DNA from 2 places in the Streptomyces sp. NPDC053427 genome. Region 1 is predicted to be linked to the other one. Evidence: predicted binding sites of a transcription regulator. Region 1 holds the regulator's gene; the other holds the start of a gene.
What was found. Region 1 encodes HrcA, which represses chaperone genes, less so after heat shock. Its sites were predicted from a motif close to TTNGCACTCNGNNNNNCNGAGTGCNAA; they were not measured.
Positions count from the first base shown of each region.

Region 2: a site for HrcA is predicted at 4,208-4,234, ahead of ACIGWZ_RS20650 (FmdB family zinc ribbon protein). Genes of this name have one in related genera too.

Region 1 covers NZ_JBITYA010000002.1:316,054-325,693, forward strand. Annotated here, with positions in the region: gene dnaJ (molecular chaperone DnaJ) at 146-1,279, opposite strand; gene hrcA (heat-inducible transcriptional repressor HrcA) at 1,282-2,298, opposite strand; gene ACIGWZ_RS06175 (MBL fold metallo-hydrolase) at 2,515-3,252, shown strand; gene ACIGWZ_RS06180 (DUF3097 domain-containing protein) at 3,295-4,128, shown strand; gene hemW (radical SAM family heme chaperone HemW) at 4,236-5,468, opposite strand; gene ACIGWZ_RS06190 (SpoIIE family protein phosphatase) at 5,525-7,597, opposite strand; gene ACIGWZ_RS06195 (AMP-dependent synthetase/ligase) at 7,862-9,640, opposite strand, start outside.
Region 2 covers NZ_JBITYA010000007.1:99,236-108,875, forward strand. Annotated here, with positions in the region: gene ACIGWZ_RS20635 (penicillin acylase family protein) at 1-618, opposite strand, end outside; gene ACIGWZ_RS20640 (potassium/proton antiporter) at 840-2,399, shown strand; gene ACIGWZ_RS20645 (MFS transporter) at 2,809-4,110, shown strand; gene ACIGWZ_RS20650 (FmdB family zinc ribbon protein) at 4,246-4,593, shown strand; gene ACIGWZ_RS20655 (S-methyl-5'-thioadenosine phosphorylase) at 4,721-5,554, shown strand; gene mscL (large conductance mechanosensitive channel protein MscL) at 6,277-6,780, shown strand; gene ACIGWZ_RS20665 (hypothetical protein) at 6,823-7,080, opposite strand; gene ACIGWZ_RS20670 (MerR family transcriptional regulator) at 7,224-7,700, shown strand; gene ACIGWZ_RS20675 (AMP-binding protein) at 7,798-8,319, opposite strand; gene ACIGWZ_RS20680 (rhodanese-like domain-containing protein) at 8,623-9,640, opposite strand, start outside.

The sequences.
Region 1 (9,640 bases):
TGTCACGCCCACCGCTTCACCCCGAACCGGGGCCGGGCCCCGTCTACCGCCCGTTGAACGCATCCTTCAACCGGGAGAACAGCCCTTGCTGCCCCGGCTGACAGCGCACCCCGGGGACAACCCCCGGAACCCCCGGCCGACTCACCTACCGCCCGTTGAACGCATCCTTCAGCCGAGAGAACAGCCCTTGCTGCCCCGGCTGGAACTGGCCCGTCGGGCGTTCCTCACCCCGGAGCTTGGCGAGCCGTCGCATCAGCTCCTCCTGCTCGGGGTCGAGCTTGGTGGGCGTCTGCACCTCGACATGGACGATCAGATCGCCGCGGCCGCCGCCGCGCAGATGCGTCACACCGCGCTGGTGCAGCGGGATCGACTGGCCGGACTGGGTGCCGGGCCGGACGTCGATCTCCTCCACCCCGTCCAGCGTCTCCAGCGGGCATTTCGTGCCCAGCGCCGCCGCCGTCATGGGGATGGTGACCGTGCAGTGCAGATCGTCGCCACGCCGCTGGAAGACCGGGTGCGGCAGCTCATGGATCTCGACGTAGAGGTCGCCGGCCGGGCCGCCGCCGGGGCCGACCTCGCCCTCGCCCGCGAGCTGGATGCGGGTGCCGTTGTCGACACCGGCGGGGATCTTGACGGTGAGCGTGCGGCGGGAGCGGATCCGGCCGTCGCCGGCGCACTCGGGGCACGGCGTCGGCACGACCGTACCGAAGCCCTGGCACTGCGGGCAGGGCCGCGACGTCATGACCTGGCCGAGGAAGGACCGGGTGACCTGCGAGACCTCACCGCGGCCGCGGCACATGTCACAGGTCTGCGCGGAGGTGCCGGGCGCCGCGCCCTCGCCGCTGCACGTCGTGCAGACGATGGCGGTGTCGACCTGGAGGTCCTTGGTCGTACCGAAGGCCGCTTCGTTCAGCTCGACGTCGAGCCGGATCATGGCGTCCTGGCCGCGGCGGGTGCGCGAGCGCGGGCCGCGCTGCGAGGCCGTGCCGAAGAAGGCATCCATGATGTCGGAGAAGTTGCCGAAGCCGGCGCCGAAGCCGCCCGCGCCACCGCCGCCCGCCTGCGAGAGCGGGTCGCCGCCGAGGTCGTAGACCTGCTTCTTCTGCGGGTCCGACAACACCTCGTAAGCGGCGTTGATCTCCTTGAACCGCTCCTGGGTCTTGGGATCCGGGTTCACGTCCGGGTGCAGTTCGCGCGCCAGCCGACGGAAGGCCTTCTTGATCTGGTCCTGCGAGGCATCGCGACTGACACCGAGTACCGAGTAGTAATCCGTGGCCACTTTTACGACTCCGCGAGGATTTGTCCGACGTAACGTGCCACTGCGCGTACCGCTCCCATCGTTCCGGGGTAGTCCATGCGGGTCGGTCCGACCACGCCGAGTTTGGCGACTGCCTCGTCGCCCGAACCGTAACCGACCGCGACGACCGATGTGGACGTCAGGCCTTCGTGGGCATTCTCATGCCCGATACGTACGGTCATGCCCGAGTCCTTGGCCTCCCCCAGCAGCTTGAGCAGCACCACATGCTCCTCAAGGGCCTCCAGCACCGGGCGGATGGTCAGGGGGAAGTCGTGTCCGAAGCGCGTGAGATTGGCGGTGCCGCCGATCATCAGCCGCTCTTCGGTCTCCTCCACCAGAGTTTCCAGCAGCACCGACAGCACTGTCGAGACCGTGCCGCGGTCGTCCTGCTCGAAGGACTCCGGGAGATCCTGCACCAACTGCGGCACATCCGCGAACCGGCGCCCCACCACACGGCTGTTGAGCCGCGCCCGCAGATCCGCGAGCGACGTCTCGCCGAACGGCGCCGGGCAGTCGATCAGCCGCTGCTCGACCCGTCCGGTGTCCGTGATCAGTACGAGCATCAGCCGGGCCGGGGCCAGCGCCAGCAGCTCGACATGGCGGACCGTGGACCGGGTCAGGGACGGGTACTGCACGACCGCCACCTGACGGGTCAGCTGCGCCAGCAGCCGGACCGTACGGCCGACGACATCGTCGAGGTCGACGGCGCCGTCGAGGAAGTTCTGGATGGCCCGCCGCTCCGGGGAGGACAGCGGCTTGACGCCCGCCAGCTTGTCGACGAAGAGGCGATAGCCCTTGTCGGTGGGGATCCGCCCGGCGCTGGTGTGCGGCTGGGCGATGAAACCCTCGTCCTCCAGCGCCGCCATGTCGTTGCGGACCGTGGCCGGGGAGACGCCCAGCTGGTGGCGCTCGGTGAGTGCCTTGGAGCCGACCGGCTCCTCCGTCCCGACATAGTCCTGGACGATGGCGCGCAGCACTTCGAGCCTGCGTTCACTGAGCATTCTGCGCACCTCCAGTCCAGCCGGGTTGCCGTCTCGTCACTCCTGGCACTCACACGGGCCGAGTGCCAGACCCGGAAGCCAGTGTACGGCCGGGTAGCACAGCTGCGGCAAGAGCCGCCGCAACGATCGGCCGGCGAAGCGCCGCACGATGACCGTGATCGGCCGTTGTGGCCGGTCTGTCGGGCAACGCTATCGCGAGGGAGCTAGCGTCTCGGTATGCACACTGCTTGGGAAGAGGCCGGGTGGGAACAGCTCGGTGAAGGCGTCGCGCGGCGCCGGATGCCGGGCTGGGACGAGACGATCGGCGTGATCGCCGGATCGGCCGGGGTGATGATCGTCGATACCGGCGCGTCCATCCGCGACGGCGCCGATCTGCGCCGCGCCATCCGCGGCGTGCTGGGCCGGGAAGTGACGCATGTCGCTCTCACCCACCCGCATTTCGATCATGTTCTGGGCACCGCCGCCTTCGCGGGCGTCGAGGTGTTCGGCGCGGCCGGGGTGGGCGATCTGCTCGGGCGCGACCGGGACGAGCTGCGGCGGGACGCGGTACGGCACGGCCTCGCCCCGGAAGCCGCCGCGGAGGCCGCCGACCTCCTCGTCCGCCCGCACCACCACGTCCACGGCGAACTGACCGTCGACCTCGGCGACCGGCAGGTGCTGCTCGCCAATGTCGGCCCCGGTCACACCGCCCACGATCTGGCGGTTCTGGTGCCGGGCCGGGGCGGCGCCCGGGAGATCGTCTTCTGCGGTGACCTGGTCGAGGAGTCCGGCGAACCGAACGCCGGCCTGGACTCGCTGCCCCAGCAGTGGCCGGCCGCGCTGGACCGGCTGCTGGCCCTGGGCGGCGAGGAGGCGGTGTACGTACCGGGGCACGGGGCCGTGGTGGACGCGGCCTTCGTGCGCGCCCAGCGGGACGCCCTCGCCATCCGCTTCGGCGTGCCGCCGTCTTCCTGACCGCGCCCGCCCGCACCCGACGCCCCGAGAGAACTGGACCCCATGCGCAGCAAGCAGTACGGCCCCGACCTCACCCCGCCCTGGAAGAAGCAGCGGCCCGCCCCCGAGGTGGCCGCCGATCCCGACCTGGTCGTCGAGGAGGTCACCACGGGCTTCTGCGGCGCCGTGATCCGCTGCGAGAAGACGGCCGAGGGCCCGACGGTGACGCTGGAGGACCGCTTCGGCAAGCACCGGGTCTTCCCGATGGTGCCGCGCGGCTTCCTGCTGGAGGGGCGCGTCGTCACCCTCGTACGCCCGTCGGGCCGGCCGGCGCCGAGCGGCCCCGCCCGTACGGCGTCCGGCTCACTCGCGGTGCCCGGCGCCCGCGCCCGGGTCGCGCGCGCCGGGCGCATTTATGTGGAGGGGCGGCACGACGCGGAGCTGGTCGAGCGGGTGTGGGGCGACGATCTGCGCATCGAGGGCGTGGTCGTGGAGTACCTGGAGGGGATCGACGACCTTCCGGCGATCGTGCGGGGCTTCGCGCCGGGGCCGGATGCCCGGCTGGGCGTCCTGGTGGACCATCTCGTGCCCGGCTCGAAGGAGTCGCGGATCGCGGCCGAGGTGACCGGAGCGCATGCGCTGGTGGTCGGCCACCCGTACATCGACGTGTGGGAGGCCGTGAAGCCCTCCTCGGTGGGGATCCCTGCGTGGCCGAGGGTGCCGCGCGGTCAGGACTGGAAGACGGGCGTGTGCCGGGCGCTGGGCTGGCCGGAGAACACCGGGGCGGCGTGGCAGCGGATCCTGGGCTGCGTGCGGTCGTACAAGGACCTGGAGCCGCAACTCCTCGGGCGGGTGGAGGAGTTGATCGACTTCGTTACGGCAGGCGATGCGGTCTGACGCCGGGGGCTCGGCGAGGAGGATGCACCGGCCCATGACGGGATCGATGATCAGGTAGACGGGCACCTGGCCCGCAGGACCGTCGCATCGCGTCAGTCACACGGGTATCAGTCCACCAGATCCCGCACCACAGCGTCAGCCAACAACCGCCCGCGGAGTGTCAGCACCGCCCGCCCGGCCTCGTACGGCCCCGCCTCCAGCAGCCCGTCGGCCAACGCGCGGGCGGCCGCCCGCGCCCCCTCCGGCGCGAGGATGTCGAGCGGACACCCCTCCACCAGTCGCAGCTCCAGCAGGATGCGCTCCACCCGCCGGTCCTCGTCGGGCAGGATCTCGCGGCCCGCGCCCGGGGAGCGGCCCTCGGCCAGGGCCTGGGCGTAGGCGCCGGGGTGCTTGACGTTCCACCAGCGGACGCCGCCGACGTGGCTGTGGGCGCCGGGGCCGGCGCCCCACCAGTCGGCGCCGGTCCAGTACAGCTCGTTGTGGCGGCAGCGGGCGGCTTCGGTGGTGGCCCAGTTGGAGACCTCGTACCAGGTGAAACCGGCGGCGGCGAGGCGCTCCTCGGCGATCAGATAGCGGTCGGCGTGGACGTCGTCGTCGGTCATCGGGACCTCGCCGCGGCGGATCCGGCGGGCGAGCTGGGTGCCCTCCTCGACGATCAGGGCGTAGGCGGAGATGTGGTCGGGGCCGGCGCCGAGGGCGGCGTCCAGGGAGGCCCGCCAGTCGTCGTCGGTCTCGCCGGGGGTGCCGTAGATCAGATCGAGGTTGACGTGGTCGAAACCGGCGGCGCGGGCCTCGGCGACGCACGCCTCGGGGCGGCCGGGGGTGTGCGTACGGTCGAGGATCTTCAGGACGTGCTGCCGGGCGCTCTGCATGCCGAAGGAGACGCGGTTGTAGCCGCCCTCGCGGAGCTCGGCGAGGTAGCGGGGGTCGACGGACTCCGGGTTGGCCTCGGTGGTGATCTCGGCGCCCGGTGCGAGGCCGAATTCGTCGCGGATGGCCGCCAGCATGCGGCCGAGGTCGGCGGCGGGCAGCAGGGTCGGGGTGCCGCCGCCCACGAAGACCGTCTCGACGGGGCGGGGGTCGTCGCCGAGCACCTTGCGGGCCAGCCGGATCTCCTCGACGACATGGTCGGCGTAGTTGTCGCGGGAGGCCAGGGCGCCGCCGGAGCCGCGCAGCTCGCTCGCGGTGTAGGTGTTGAAGTCGCAGTAGCCGCAGCGGGTCGCGCAGTAGGGCACATGCAGATAGAAGCCGAGGGGCCGCCCGGCCGCCCCGGTCAGCGCATGGCGGGGCAGTGCCCCGTCCTCGGGCATCGGCTCACCATCAGGCAGTGCGGAAGGCATGGGGTCCATTGTCCGTCATGACGGGGGTGGTCCGGTGTCCGTCATGGCGGGGGCGGTCAGGGCAGGCCCGCGCCGCCCGTCCGCTCCGCCGCCGTCCCCGGCCCCGCGGCCTGGAGCACCAGCAGCGCCAGGTCGTCGTCCGGCGGCGTCGGCGCGAAGGCGTGGACCGTGCTGCGGATGTGTTCGGCGACGGCGGTGGCACCGAGGCCCGTGCAGGCGGCGAGGGCCGTGGTCAGGCCGTCCTCGTCGTCGAAGAGGCGGCCGTCCGAGCGGCGCTCGGTCACGCCGTCGGTCACGCACAGCAGCGTCTCCCCGGGGCAGAGGTCGAAGGACTCGCTGACGTACGCCGCATCCTCGACCACCCCCAGCAGCATCTGGGGCGCCGCGACCACCCGGACCGCGCCGTCGGCGCCCAGCACCAGCGGGAGCGGGTGGCCGGCGCTGGCGAGGGTGCAGCGGGCGCCGCCGGAGCCGTGGTACGGCACGATCTCGCCGTAGAGGAGGGACAGGAAGCGGGCCTGTTCGCCCTCGTCGCGGATCTCGACGGGGGCCTCGGCGCCCGCTCCGGCGGCCGCCACGGCCGCGGCGACCGCGGCGACGGAATCGGCGGCCTCCCTCGCCATCGTCTTGTTGAGGCGGTCGAGGACCTCGGCGACGCCGAAGCCGTCGCGGGCCAGCAGCCGCAGCACCGGGCGGGCCAGGCCCGTCACCGCGGCGGCCTCCGGGCCGCTGCCGCACACATCGCCGAGGGCGAAGCACCAGCGGCCGTCACCGGCGTCGAAGAGGTCCCAGAAGTCGCCGCCCGCCCAGGCGCCCTCGCGGGGCTCGTAGACCACCGCCGACTCCACCCCGGGCACCTGCGCCCGCCCCCGGGGCAGCAGCCGGCGCTGCAGGACCTGGCTGATGCGCTCCTGGCGGCTGTAGGCGCGGGCGGTGGCCATGGCGCGGGCGACCCGGCGGCACAGGTCCTCCACCAGGCCGATCACCTCGTCGGGGAACCGGAGCAGGCCGGACCGGCCGAGCAGCAGGGTGCCCAGCCGGCGGCCGCCCGCCACCAGGGGGCAGGCCAGGGCCGCGCCGCCGGGGCCGTAGCCGCCCGGCTCCGGCGGCCAGGGCCAGCGGACCGCGGCGGGGGTGCTGCTCAGGCCCGTCTCGCCGCCCGCCATCGGCGGCGGGTCCTTTTCCAGGACGGTGCGCAGGGCATCGATCAGGCTCTCGCTGGAGTGCCAGACGCGCGCGAGCCGCTGCGCCTCGCCGTCCCCCTCGATGCCGCGGCCGGGCGCGCCGCCGTCGCCGTCGTGCAGCCACACCGCGCACCAGTCGGCGAGCCGCGGCACCGTCAGCTGGGCGGCGAGCGAGGCGACCTGGTCGGCGTCGAGCTGGCCGGAGAGCAGGTCGGAGGCCTCGGCGAGGAAGGAGAGGGCGCCCTGGTGCACCCAGTCGCCCTCGGACACCTGGCGGACGGCTCGGCGCGGGGTGGGCGCGAGGAGTTCGGCGGCACGCAGTCCGCGCTGCAGGAGCTGGTTGTCGACGGCGCCCTCCGGCTCGGGCCGGGCGACGCCGTCCGGAGTCGCGGGCAGCCGGAACCACACGGTCTTCATGGCGCGGCGGTAGGTGATGCCCCAGGACTCGGCGACCGCGCTGATCAATTGCAGTCCGTGGCCGCCGCTTTCGGACGTCGGGCCCTCCTCGCGGGCGCGCACCGGCCGGGCCGGGTGGTGGTCGGAGACCTCGATGACCACGCCGGTGCCGTCCGGGCCTCCGGGGTCGGACTCCGGGTGCTCGTAGGGATCGGGCCCGGTTGCCGGTTCCAGGCGGCAGCGGAGTTCGACGGCGGTGCCCGCGTGCACCACGGCGTTGGTGACCAGCTCGCTGACGAGCAGTACCGCTTCGTCCGCGAGGCGCTCGGTGAGGTCCGGCGAGCCGGGCAGCGCCTGGGCGGTCCAGTCGGCGAACACCGTCCGGACGAACTGCCGGGCGGCGGCCGCGGCCCGCGGGTCACCGGGCAGGCAGGCGGCGCGGGAGTACCCGCCACCGGGGTGGCTGCCGGATGCCGCAGGCGCGGCCGTGGAGCCGTCCCGTGGCGAGTCCGGTAGTGAGTCCGGTGGTGGTGAAGTTGTCGTCCTCATAGACCAACTCCCGAGCAGCTGCGCGTCAGCGCCGGATGCGCCACCGACAGAGTGACAGACCGAGGGCAGCCATAAGCGCGGAGTCACCGAAGTTGGTGCTCAAGGGGGGCGATTCGGCTGACACGCCAGGGGAGTTGGCCGACATGTGCGGGATGTCCGTTGGTGGACCTGTGTGGACAACCGGAGGAAGGACGTCCGTACGAGGGACGGGGCGGTCCGGGACGGCGTACGCGCCACCCCGGACCACCCTGCCCGGCCGTGCCGCTACGCCTCCCGCGCCCCGGCGTACATCTCGTCGAGCAGGTCCTTGAACGCCCGCTCCACCACCGGCCGCTTGACCTTGAGGCTGGGGGTGACCTCGCCGTGCTCGATGTCCAGGTCGCGCGGCAGCAGCCGGAACTTACGGATCTGCTGCCAGCGCTGCAGGCCCTCGTTGACCCGCTCGACATAGCCGTCGATCAGCGCGCGCACCTGGTCGGTGGCGACGACGTCGGCGTACGTCCTGCCGCCCAGGCCGTGCTCCTTGGCCCAGCCCATGATCGTGGGCTCGTCGAGGGCGATCAGCGCGGTGCAGAAGTTCCGGTTGGCGCCGTGCACCAGCACATTGGAGACGAACGGGCAGACCGCCTTGAACTGGCCCTCCACCTCGGCCGGCGCGATGTACTTGCCGCCGGAGGTCTTGATCAGGTCCTTCTTGCGGTCGGTGATCCGCAGATAGCCGTCCGCGGACAGCTCGCCGATGTCGCCGGTGTGGAACCAGCCGTCCTCCTCCAGGACCTCGGCGGTCTTGTCCGGCAGGCCGTGGTAGCCCTGCATGATGCCGGGGCCGCGCAGCAGGATCTCGCCGTCCCCTTCGGCGATGCGCACCTCGGTGCCGGGCAGCGGCTTGCCGACCGTGCCGGTGCGGTAGGCCTCGCCGGGGTTGACGAAGCTGGCGGCGCTGGACTCCGTCAGGCCGTAGCCCTCGAGGATGTGGATGCCGGCGCCGGAGAAGAAGTAGCCGATCTCCGGGGAGAGCGCGGCCGAGCCGGAAACGGCCGCGCGCAGCCGTCCGCCGAACGCCTCGCGCAGCTTGCCGTAGACCAGCGCATCGGCGACCTTGTGCTTGGCGCCCAGCGCGAACGGCACCGAGGCGTTGCCGGTGCGCCGGAAGCTGTCCTGCGAGACCTTGGCGTACTCGCGGGCCACTCCCGCCGCCCACTGGAAGATCTTGTACTTCGCGCCGCCGCCCGCCCGGGCCTTGGCCGCGACGCCGTTGTAGACCTTCTCGAAGATCCGCGGGACGGCCGCCATGTAGGTGGGGCGGACGACCGGCAGATTCTCGATGATCTTGTCGACGCGGCCGTCCACGGCGATCACATGCCCGACGGAGATCTGCCCGGCGGTGAGCACCTTGCCGAAGACATGCGCCAGCGGCAGCCACAGATACTGCACGTCCTCCTCGGCGACCATCCCGGTCGCCTCGATCGCGCGGGCCATGTACGCCCAGCAGTCGTGCGACAGCCGTACGCCCTTGGGACGGCCGGTGGTCCCCGAGGTGTAGATCAGCGTCGCCAGCTGGTCGGCGCGCAGCGCGGCGACCCGCTCCGTCACACAGTCCGGGTTCGCCTCCAGATGGGCGGCGCCGCGCTTCTCCAGGTCGGCGAGCGAGAGCACCCAGCCGTCGGGGTCGCCCTCGGCGGGCTGTGCGTCCGCCTCCTCGATGACCACGACATGGGCGAGGTCGGGCAGTTCGGCGCGCTTCTCGCGGGCCTTGGCGAGCTGCCCGGCATCCTCCGCGATCAGTACCCGGCTGCCGGAGTCGGCCAGGATGTAGGCCGTCTCCTCGGTGTTGGTGCTGGGGTAGACCGTGGTGGTGGCGGCACCGGAGCACAGCACACCGAGGTCGGCCAGGATCCATTCGACGCGGGTGTTGGCGGCCAGCGCCACCCGCTCCTCCGGCCGTACGCCCAGGGCGATCAGCCCGGCGGCGATGCCGTAGACGCGCTGCGCGGCCTCGGTCCAGGTGAGCGCCTTCCAGCCGTCCGGGCCGCCGCCCGGGGA
Region 2 (9,640 bases), on a different contig from region 1:
GCCGCGCAGGTCCCAGGCCATCGCCTTGAGCCAGGCGACCGAGTCGACCGGCGTCCACTTCCCGGGCGTGTAGTCGTTCTCGAGGCCCAGCGCCGCGTACTCCAGGGACAGGGCCGAGCCCTGGTGCCCCTTGAGGTAGGCGTTGACGCCGTCGGAGTAGGCCTGGAGATATTTCTTGGTGCTCGGCGACAGCTTGGTGTCGTATTCCTTCTGCGCCACGTGGTGCCAGCCCAGCGTGCGCAGGAATTCATCGCTCTTGACCTGGCTCTTGCCGAACATCTCCGACAGGCGGCCGGCCGTCATGTGACGGCGGACGTCCATCTCCCAGAAGCGGTCCTGGGCCTGGACGTAGCCCTGGGCGCGGAAGAGGTCCTCGTCGGTGTCGGCGTAGATCTGCGGAATGCCGTTGCCGTCGCGCGAGACGTCCACCGGCTTCGTCAGCCCCGGGAGTTTGAGCGACCCGGTGGTCTCCGGGAACGAGGCGCGCACGGTACTGACGCCCCAGTACGCGCCGAAGCCGATGCCCGCCACGAGCAGCAGCACGACCGTGATGGCGACGAGGCGGCCGCGCCGCCCCTTCTTCTTTTTTGGGGCAGGGCCGGACTTGTTGGCGGGCATCTCTGTCCTTCGAGGGGCAGGGTGGGAGTGCTGGAGCAACCATAGGCGCACGGCTCCGGCGAGCCCTACGCGGAGTCACTACCAGCACATCCGACTTTCAAGTAATGGTAAATTGTTAGTCTCAGTAACTAGATACGGTAAGGATCGTAGGTCCGTAACGCCCTGCAAAGGCCCGTAAGGACCCGCCCCCATCCGGCCCGCGTGCGAGAAAGGACCAGCTCCTGACTGTCGACCACCTCAATCAACTCCTGCTGGTCTGCTCGCTCGTACTGCTCATCGCGGTGGCCGCGGTACGGCTCTCCTCGCGCAGCGGGCTCCCCAGCCTGCTCATCTACCTGGGGATAGGCATCGCCATAGGGCAGGACGGCCTCGGCGGCGTCGTCTTCGACAATGCCGAGCTGACCCAACTCCTCGGCTATGCGGCCCTCGTCGTGATCCTCGCGGAGGGCGGCCTGGGCACGAAGTGGAAGGAAATCCGGCCGGCGCTGCCCCGGGCGGCGATGCTCTCGACGGTCGGCGTCGCGGTGAGCGTGGGGGTCACCGCGGCCGGAGCGCACTATCTGGCCGGGCTCGAATGGCGTCAGGCGCTGCTGATCGGCGCGGTGGTCTCCTCGACGGACGCGGCCGCGGTCTTCTCCGTACTGCGCAGCGTCCCGCTCCCCGCCCGCCTGACGGGTGTCCTGGAAGCCGAATCGGGCTTCAACGACGCCCCGGTCGTCATCCTCGTCGTGGCCTTCTCCACGGCCGGGCCGGTCGAGCACTGGTACACCCTGATCGGCGAGATAGCCCTGGAGCTGACCATCGGCGCCGCCGTAGGGCTGGCGGTCGGCTGGCTCGGCGCGTACGGCATGCGGCATGTGGCGCTGCCCGCCTCCGGTCTCTACCCGATCGCCGTCATGGCCATCGCGGTCTCCGCCTACGCGGCCGGCGCCCTGGCGCACGGTTCCGGCTTCCTCGCCGTCTATCTGGCCGCGATGATCCTCGGCAACGCCAAGCTGCCGCACTCCCCGGCCACCCGCGGCTTCGCCGAGGGGCTCGGCTGGATCGGGCAGATCGGCATGTTCGTCCTGCTGGGCCTGCTGGTCACCCCGCACAACCTCCTCGACGACATCGTTCCGGCGCTGCTCATCGGCATGATCCTGACGATCGTGGCGCGCCCGCTGTCGGTCTTCGTGAGCCTGCTGCCGTTCCGGATGGACTGGCAGGAGAAGACCCTGCTGTCCTGGGCCGGCCTGCGCGGCGCGGTGCCCATCGTCCTGGCCACCATCCCGATGGTCACCGACATCCCGGGCAGCGAACGCGTCTTCAACATCGTCTTCGTTCTGGTCGTGGTCTACACCCTCATCCAGGGCCCGACGCTGCCGTGGCTCGCCCGGCGGCTTCGGCTGGGCGACGGCGAGGAGGCCGCCGACCTGGGCATCGAGTCGGCCCCTCTGGAGCGGCTGCGCGGCCATCTGCTGTCCACGTCCATCGGGCCCGTCTCGCGGATGCACGGCGTCGAGGTCGGCGAGCTGCGGATGCCCGCCGGCGCCGCCGTCACCTTGATCGTCCGGGACGGCTCCAGCTTCGTACCGTCGCCCTCGACCGTGCTGCGGCGCGGCGACGAGCTGCTGGTGGTGGCCACCGATCCGGTACGGGACGCGGCCGAGCGGCGGCTCCAGGCGGTCTCCCAGGGCGGCAAGCTGGCCGGCTGGCTGGGGACGGGCGGACACGGCGGCCCACGGCCCGGGGATTCGGGCGATTCCGGGGAGCGGCGGCGCGGGCGGCGCTCGGCCGGGTGAGGCGGTTCCCGTCCGGGGGCCGCGATCGGCACGGAGCCGGGCAGGACGTCGGCACGGCGTGGGGCGGAACGTCGGCACGGATCGAGTCGACCGGCGTCCACCTTGACTCCGACCGGCCGGTATGTGCGGTATCTCTCCACGGATACCAAGGAATTCCGCGTGAAGCCCTGGTTAATCCCAGGGCTTCACGCGCCTCGACCTGTAGTATGAAGAGGCAATAAACGAACCAACTCTGCCTGACGCAGAGCTGGCGCGACCGCTCGGCGGCCGCGGTCCTCTGCCACAAGCGCAGCCACTTCCCCGGTGCGGACCACGCGGTATCACTCGGTCCTGCGCGAGAGGACAGCTCTCGGCGCGTACCGTGACGACCTCGCGGCTGCGCGCTACCAGGCAGCAGAAAGGCCCGGCCGTGGCACCCGCGGTCAAGGACTCCCGTCCCGGATACGGACAACTGCTGCGCACCCCCGGTGCATGGACATTCCTGCTGCCCGGCTTTCTGGCCCGGCAGCCGTTCGCGATGCTGACGATCGGCATCACCCTGCTCGTCCAGTCCACCACCGGCTCCTTCGGCACCGCGGGCGCGGTGACCGCCGCCACCGGCGTCTCGATGGCGCTGTTCGCCCCGCAGAGCGGCAAGCTCGCCGACCGCTTCGGCCAGCGCGCGGTGCTGCTCCCCGGCGTCGCGGTGCATGTCGCCGGCGTCGTGGCCCTGATCGTCCTCGCCCTCGCGCACGCCCCCCTGTGGGCGCTGCTCGCGGTGGCCGTCCCCACCGGCGCCTCGACACCGCAGGTCGGCCCGATGGTCCGGGCCCGCTGGGCGGCGACGCTGGGCGGCAGCCCACTGATGCCGACGGCCGCCGCGTTCGAGTCGGTGACCGACGAGTTCACCTTCGTCGTCGGCCCGGTGCTGGCCACCGCGCTGTGCACCGGCATCCACCCGGCCGCCGGCCTGATCACCGAGGCCGCCCTCACCCTGGCCGGCGGGCTGCTGTTCGCCTCCCAGCGGCGCACCCAGCCGCCCGTCCACCGGGCGCAGGACAACGACCGGCCGCGCGTCTCGGCGCTCTCGGTGCCCGGCGTACGCGTACTGATCGTGGCGTTCCTCGGCATCGGCACCGTCTTCGGCGGCATGCAGGTCTCGCTGACCGCCTTCACCGAGCACATCGGACACCCTGGCATCAACGGCGTCCTCTACGGGATCTTCGCGGCCGGCAACATGATGGCGGGCATCGCCTGCGGCGCCATCAGCTGGAAGGTCGGCCCGCGGCGCCGCCTCCTGGTGGCCTACGGGCTGCTGGCGCTGGCCACCACCCCGCTGTGGGCGGTGACCGCGGTGCCGCTGCTGGCCGCCGTCGGCCTGATCATCGGCCTGTGCATCGCCCCGGCCCTGATCTCCGGGTACACCCTGGTCGAGACGCTGGTGCCGGCCGCCGCCCGCACGGAGGCCTTCACATGGCTGACCGGCGCGGTGGCGCTGGGCCAGGCGGCCGCGGCCTCCTCGGCCGGCCAGCTGGCGGACCGCTTCGGCCCGAGTGCCGGGTTCCTGGTGCCGCTGGCCGGTACGGCGCTGGCGCTGGCGGTGCTGCTGACGCTGCGCGCGCACCTGCTGCCGCGTTCGTCGACCGTGGTCACCGGCAGCGTCGCGGAGGACGCGGACGACCGGACCACCGCCGCCGCCGAGGACCGGGAGCTGGAGCTGGCGAGCGCCTGACCGGACGCGGGGCGGCCGCCCGGCCGAACGTGGAGTCGGTCACCGTACGCCGGTCACAGTGGACTGACGGGCGGGAATACTGCACTATGGATCGTCGTTAGCACTCAATGAGTGAGAGTGCCAGGAGGAAGTCAAGTGCCGACCTACCAGTACCAGTGCACCGCGTGCGGCGAGGGCCTTGAGGCCGTGCAGAAGTTCACCGACGACGCGCTGACCGAGTGCCCCAGCTGCGACGGACGCCTCAAGAAGGTGTTCTCCGCGGTCGGCATCGTCTTCAAGGGCTCCGGGTTCTACCGCAACGACAGCCGCGGCTCGTCGTCCAGCAGCAGCCCGGCGAAGAGCGCCTCCAGCACGAGCGGCTCGTCCTCCTCGGACTCGTCCGGCAGCTCGGACTCCAAGTCGACGACCTCGTCGTCCTCGGCGTCCTCCTCGTCCTCGACGGCGTCGTCTTCGTCGTCCACGAGCAGCAGCTCCGCCGCCTGACCAGCACTTCTCCGGACCCCGCCGTCGCCGACGGCGGGGTCCGCGGCTTTTTTGGCCTGCCCCGGGCCCTCAAGGGGCGGGGGTCCCCCGCCGCGGCGGGTCCGGCTGCCCCGATAGTGTGACCGGCATGTCTGACGCGGAGATTGGCGTTATCGGCGGCTCGGGGCTCTACTCCTTCCTCGACGACGTGACCGAGATCACAGTAGACACCCCCTATGGGCCGCCCAGCGACTCCCTCTTCCTGGGCGAAGTGGCCGGCCGCCGGGTCGCGTTCCTCCCTCGGCACGGTCGGGGGCACCACCTCGCCCCGCACCGCATCAACTACCGCGCCAACCTGTGGGCGCTGCGTTCGGTCGGCGTACGGCAGGTTCTCGGCCCGTGCGCCGTCGGCGGCCTGCGCCCCGAATTCGGCCCCGGCACGCTGCTCGTCCCCGACCAGCTCGTCGACCGCACCAAGTCCCGCTCCCAGTCCTATTTCGACGGCGAGCCGCTGCCGGGCGGCGACATCCCGAACATCGTCCATGTCTCGTTCGCCGACCCGTACTGCCCCACCGGACGCCGGAGCGCGGTGACGGCCGCCCGCGGCCGCAACTGGGAACCGGTCGACGGCGGCACCCTCGTCGTCATCGAAGGCCCCCGTTTCTCCACCCGCGCCGAGTCCCGCTGGCACGCCGCGCAGGGCTGGTCGGTGGTCGGCATGACCGGCCACCCCGAGGCCGTACTCGCCCGGGAACTCGGCCTCTGCTACACCTCGTTGACCCTGGTCACCGACCTGGACGCGGGCACCGAGACCGGCGACGGCGTCTCCCACGAAGAGGTCCTCAAGGTCTTCGGCCAGAACGTCGGCCGGCTGCGCGAGGTCCTCTTCGACGCGGTGGCCGCCCTCCCCGACGCCGCGGCCCGCGACTGCCCCTGTCCTACCTCCCTCGAGGGCTGGGATCTGGGCATCGAGCTGCCGTAGGGGCGCCGCGGGGGAATCGTCAGGGGCATCGGGGAACTCGGGGGCGCAGGAGGCGCAGGAGGCGCCTGAGGGTGACCGAGTTGTCCACAGACACGGGTTCCTCCACAGCCCGAAGCGGGCTGCGAGAAATTCCGGCACGGTGGTGATCGCCGGTGATCACCGGCCCGGATTCCGCACTCACGCAACAGGCGGTGACCACGATGCTCCGTCCCTCCCTCGACCTTCCCTCGGCCGATTCAAGGCTCCCCCTGCCCCCGCTCCCCGACCCGCCGCTCCCGACTCCCCCGACGTGTGAAGTGCCCCACTTCGCGCCGGTACGGGCCGTCGGCGGCCGATGCCGATGGCGGCGGGTGACACGACGGCGCCTGCTCTCGGCCGCACTGGCGATGGCCGCCGCAGCACTGGCCACCGGCGTTTCGTATGGTGCCGTACGAACGGCTCCGGCGGCGGGCTGCCCGGCGGCGGCGCTCTCCGGAGGGCGGTAGTCGTGCCCCAAGATCGAGTGGCATCCGTTCCGCTCGCACGCAAAGCTTCTCCGGGGTGGAGGTGCCCCCTGCCTCTCTCGGGAGCCTGGGGAAGGCCAATCCGCCGGATCCGCACTGACGCTCCGGTCGATCGCCGGTTCGTGTTGCGCGACTGGACACCGCCGCCCTGCCCTGCCGTAAGTTGCGGTGCTGATTGTTGCTGCACCGTCCGTACCGAGCGTGGAAAGAGGCTGTCAGGTGAGCGAGAACAAGGGCGTCCTGCAGGGATTCAAGGAATTCCTGATGCGCGGAAACGTCATCGAGCTCGCGGTCGCGGTCGTCGTCGGTGCGGCGTTCACCAACATCGTCAATGCCGTGGTCAAGGGCGTGATCAACCCGATCATCGGCGCCTTCGGCTCGCAGAACCTCGACAACTACAAGAGCTGCCTCAGCGCCAGCTGCCACCCGGACCGGAAGACCGGCGCATTCACCGACGGCATCTACATCCTGTGGGGCTCGGTGCTCAGCGCCGCGCTGACCTTCCTGATCACCGCCGCGGTCGTCTACTTCCTCATGATCCTTCCGATGAACAAGTGGAAGGCCCGCCAGGACGCGAAGAAGCCGGTCGACGACGCCCCCGCCGACCCGACCGAGGTCGAGCTGCTCATCGAGATCCGCGACGCCCTCATCGCCCAGCGCAACGGCTCGGTCCCGGCGTCCGCCGCGACGGCCACCGTCATCGCGCAGAAGACGCAGCAGTAGGAGCGGGCACCCGGGACCGGCACCGCCGCCCCATCGCCTCGCTCAGAGGTGGTGGGGCGGCTTTTCGTCGAGGAAGCGGGCGAGGTCGGCCGCACTGCCGGAGCCCGTGGGGCGCTCACCCCAGCCGCGGTCGGTGTCGTCCGAGGACTGCTGGTCCAGCGGATCGTCGAAGATCAGCGCAGCGGGCCGCACGGCGGGCCGGGCCGCCTCGGGCTCCTCGCTCGCGGCGGGCCGAGCGGCAGGCGTCTTACCGACCGGGGCCGGTGCGGGGTCGGGTTCGGGTTCGCGGGTGGTGCTCACCTCTTCAGGGTACGGGGGTGGGGCGCGCGGGGGACCGGGCGTGGTGGGGCCGAGCCGGCTGTGCTGCGGGGGCGCGCTGTGTAACGTTGAGCCATCACATTGATGTGAGGGTTCGTTGCTGCCAAGAGGGGTGAGGCGCGCGCATGCGTATCGGAGAGCTCTCGGAGCGGACGGGTACGTCCCGTCGGCTGCTGCGGTATTACGAGGAACAGGGCCTGATCGCCGCCGGTCGGTCCGCGAACGGGTATCGCGACTACGACGAGCGCTTCGTGGACCGGGTCATGCAGATCAGAGGGCTGCTCGATGCCGGACTGCCCACCAGGATCATCAAGCAGATCCTCCCTTGCCTGGACAAGCCGCGGATCATTCATTTCGCCGATGCGACACCGGAGATGCTCGCCACGTTGCAGCTCGAGCGCAACCGCATGACGGAGCGCATCGAGTGCCTGATCCGGAACCGGGATGCGGTGGCCGAGTACCTGAACGTGGTGCGCCGCAACAGGAGCCCGGACGGCGGCGAGGGAAACGAAGGGAGCGACAGGGAGGGCGGGGAGGTTCGGGAGGCCGATGCGTCACCTGGGGTTGGTGGCGGTGTCGGCGAGGTCGTGAAGTCCGGGTGACGTTGCTCGAGTCGGCGGCGCAGGCGGGCGGTGATGCGTGCGCCGGAGCGGGTCGCGCACGGGACGGCACCGTCACGCCGGGGCGCCGGCCCGCGGCTCATGCGTCGTCGAGCGCCTCGTGCCACCACCGGTCGCGCCCCGGCGTCCAGGAGACCGGCCGCGCACACCGGTTCACCACCAGGACGGTACGGCCCTCCCCGCGGTCCGCGGCCCCGCCCCGCGCCAGCGCATGGTCGAGCACGGCCTTCACGGGCCGGATGGCACCGTCCCAGAACGCCGCGTCCGCGGTGATCAGCACCCGGGCGTCCGACTCCCGGGTCCGCGCGACCAGTTCGGGCACCGTGAGCGAGACGGGCAGCGTGGTACGGATCGCGTCCAGGCGCCCGCAGGCGAGGGTGGCGATCACCGATTCGGGCACCAGCGGCAGATGCACCGCCACCCGGTCACCGGCCCGCACCCCGAGCCGCTTGAGCGCCGCGGCGGCGCGGTCGGCCTGGTCGAGGAGCATGCCATGCGTCAGCTCCTCCATCCGGCCCGGCTCCCCGGTCCAGGTGAGGGCGATCCGCGACGCCTGCGGCTCTTGATCGTCCCGGGCGTCATCTGCATGCTCTGTCGTCACACGGTGCAACATGCAGTTCAGCATGAACATGAGCGATCAACGATCGCTGAACGTCCGGTGTATGGATGTTCGATGCCATGCGGTCGCGTGCCGCGCCCGCGTCGGCCTTCGCGCACCCGTCGCCGCCTTCCTGCGGGCACCCGGGCCTTTCTGCCCCGCTTCCGGTGCCTCCAATCCCCTCTCGCCCCCGGCGTTTCCCGCATGTCTTCCGTACGGGCGAAAGGCACCCCGTCGTCCGAGCCCCTCGGCACCGGCGCCCCTCACCCCACCCGGACGCCCCCGCCCACCCCGACGACCGCCCTTTCACCCCACCTGTGCCGCCCCCTCCCCCGCCACCGCCTGATAGCCCCCCACCACATCCCGCACGTCCCCGAAGCCCCGCGCCTCCAGCAGTGCCGCCGCGATCACCGACCGGTTCCCGCTGCGGCAGTACACGACCACCGGCCGGTCGCGGTCCAGGTGAGCGGTCTGGTCGGGGAGGCTGGCCAGGGGGATGTTGCGGGCTCCGGGAAGCGCACCGGCCTCGAATTCGGCCGCATTTCGGACGTCGATCAACTGGTGCCGGTCGGCGGCAGATCGGCCGGTGGGGAGTTGGTCGGCGCCGATCCGGCGGCTGCGGGTGGTCAGTGCGGGCCGGAGGGCCAGGGCGGCCGCCGGATCGGGGACATACCCCAGGACGCGGTCGTAGCCGATACGGGCGAGGCGGAGGCGGGCCTCGGCCTCCGTACCGGGGTCGGCGAGCAGGACGATGGGGGTACCGGGTGCCACCACGCTGCCGGCGTACTCGGCGAACCGGGTGTCGAGGCCGGCGTGCAGGGAGCCGGTGAGGTGGGCGTGCGTGTAGGCGGCGAGGGGGCGGCAGTCCAGGAGGGCGGCGCCGTGCTCGTCGCGGGCGGTGCGGGCCTCTTCCAGGGTGAGGGCCGCCAGGGGGGCGGCGTCCAGGAGGGGGTGTCCGTCCCGGTTGAGGGCGGCATCGTGCGCGAAGTAGCCGGGCGTGGCGGGCTGGCTCGCGGTGATCAGCCGGACGAATTCGCTGGCCGGCATGGATTGCAGGGCGTAGTTGAGGCGCCGCTGGTCGCCGATGGTGGAGCTGGTCTCGGTGGAGAGGTTGCGGCCGCAGGCCGAGCCGGCGCCGTGTGCGGGAAAGACCCGGGTCGCATCCGGGAGAACCATGAGTTTGGTGTGCAGGGAGTGGTGCAGCCGTACGGCCATTTCTTCCGGGGAGTGCCCGGCGGCAGAGAGCAGGTCGGGGCGGCCGACGTCGCCGACGAAGAGGGTGTCGCCGGTCAGTACGCCGAACGGCACGGCGTCGTCCGGGTGT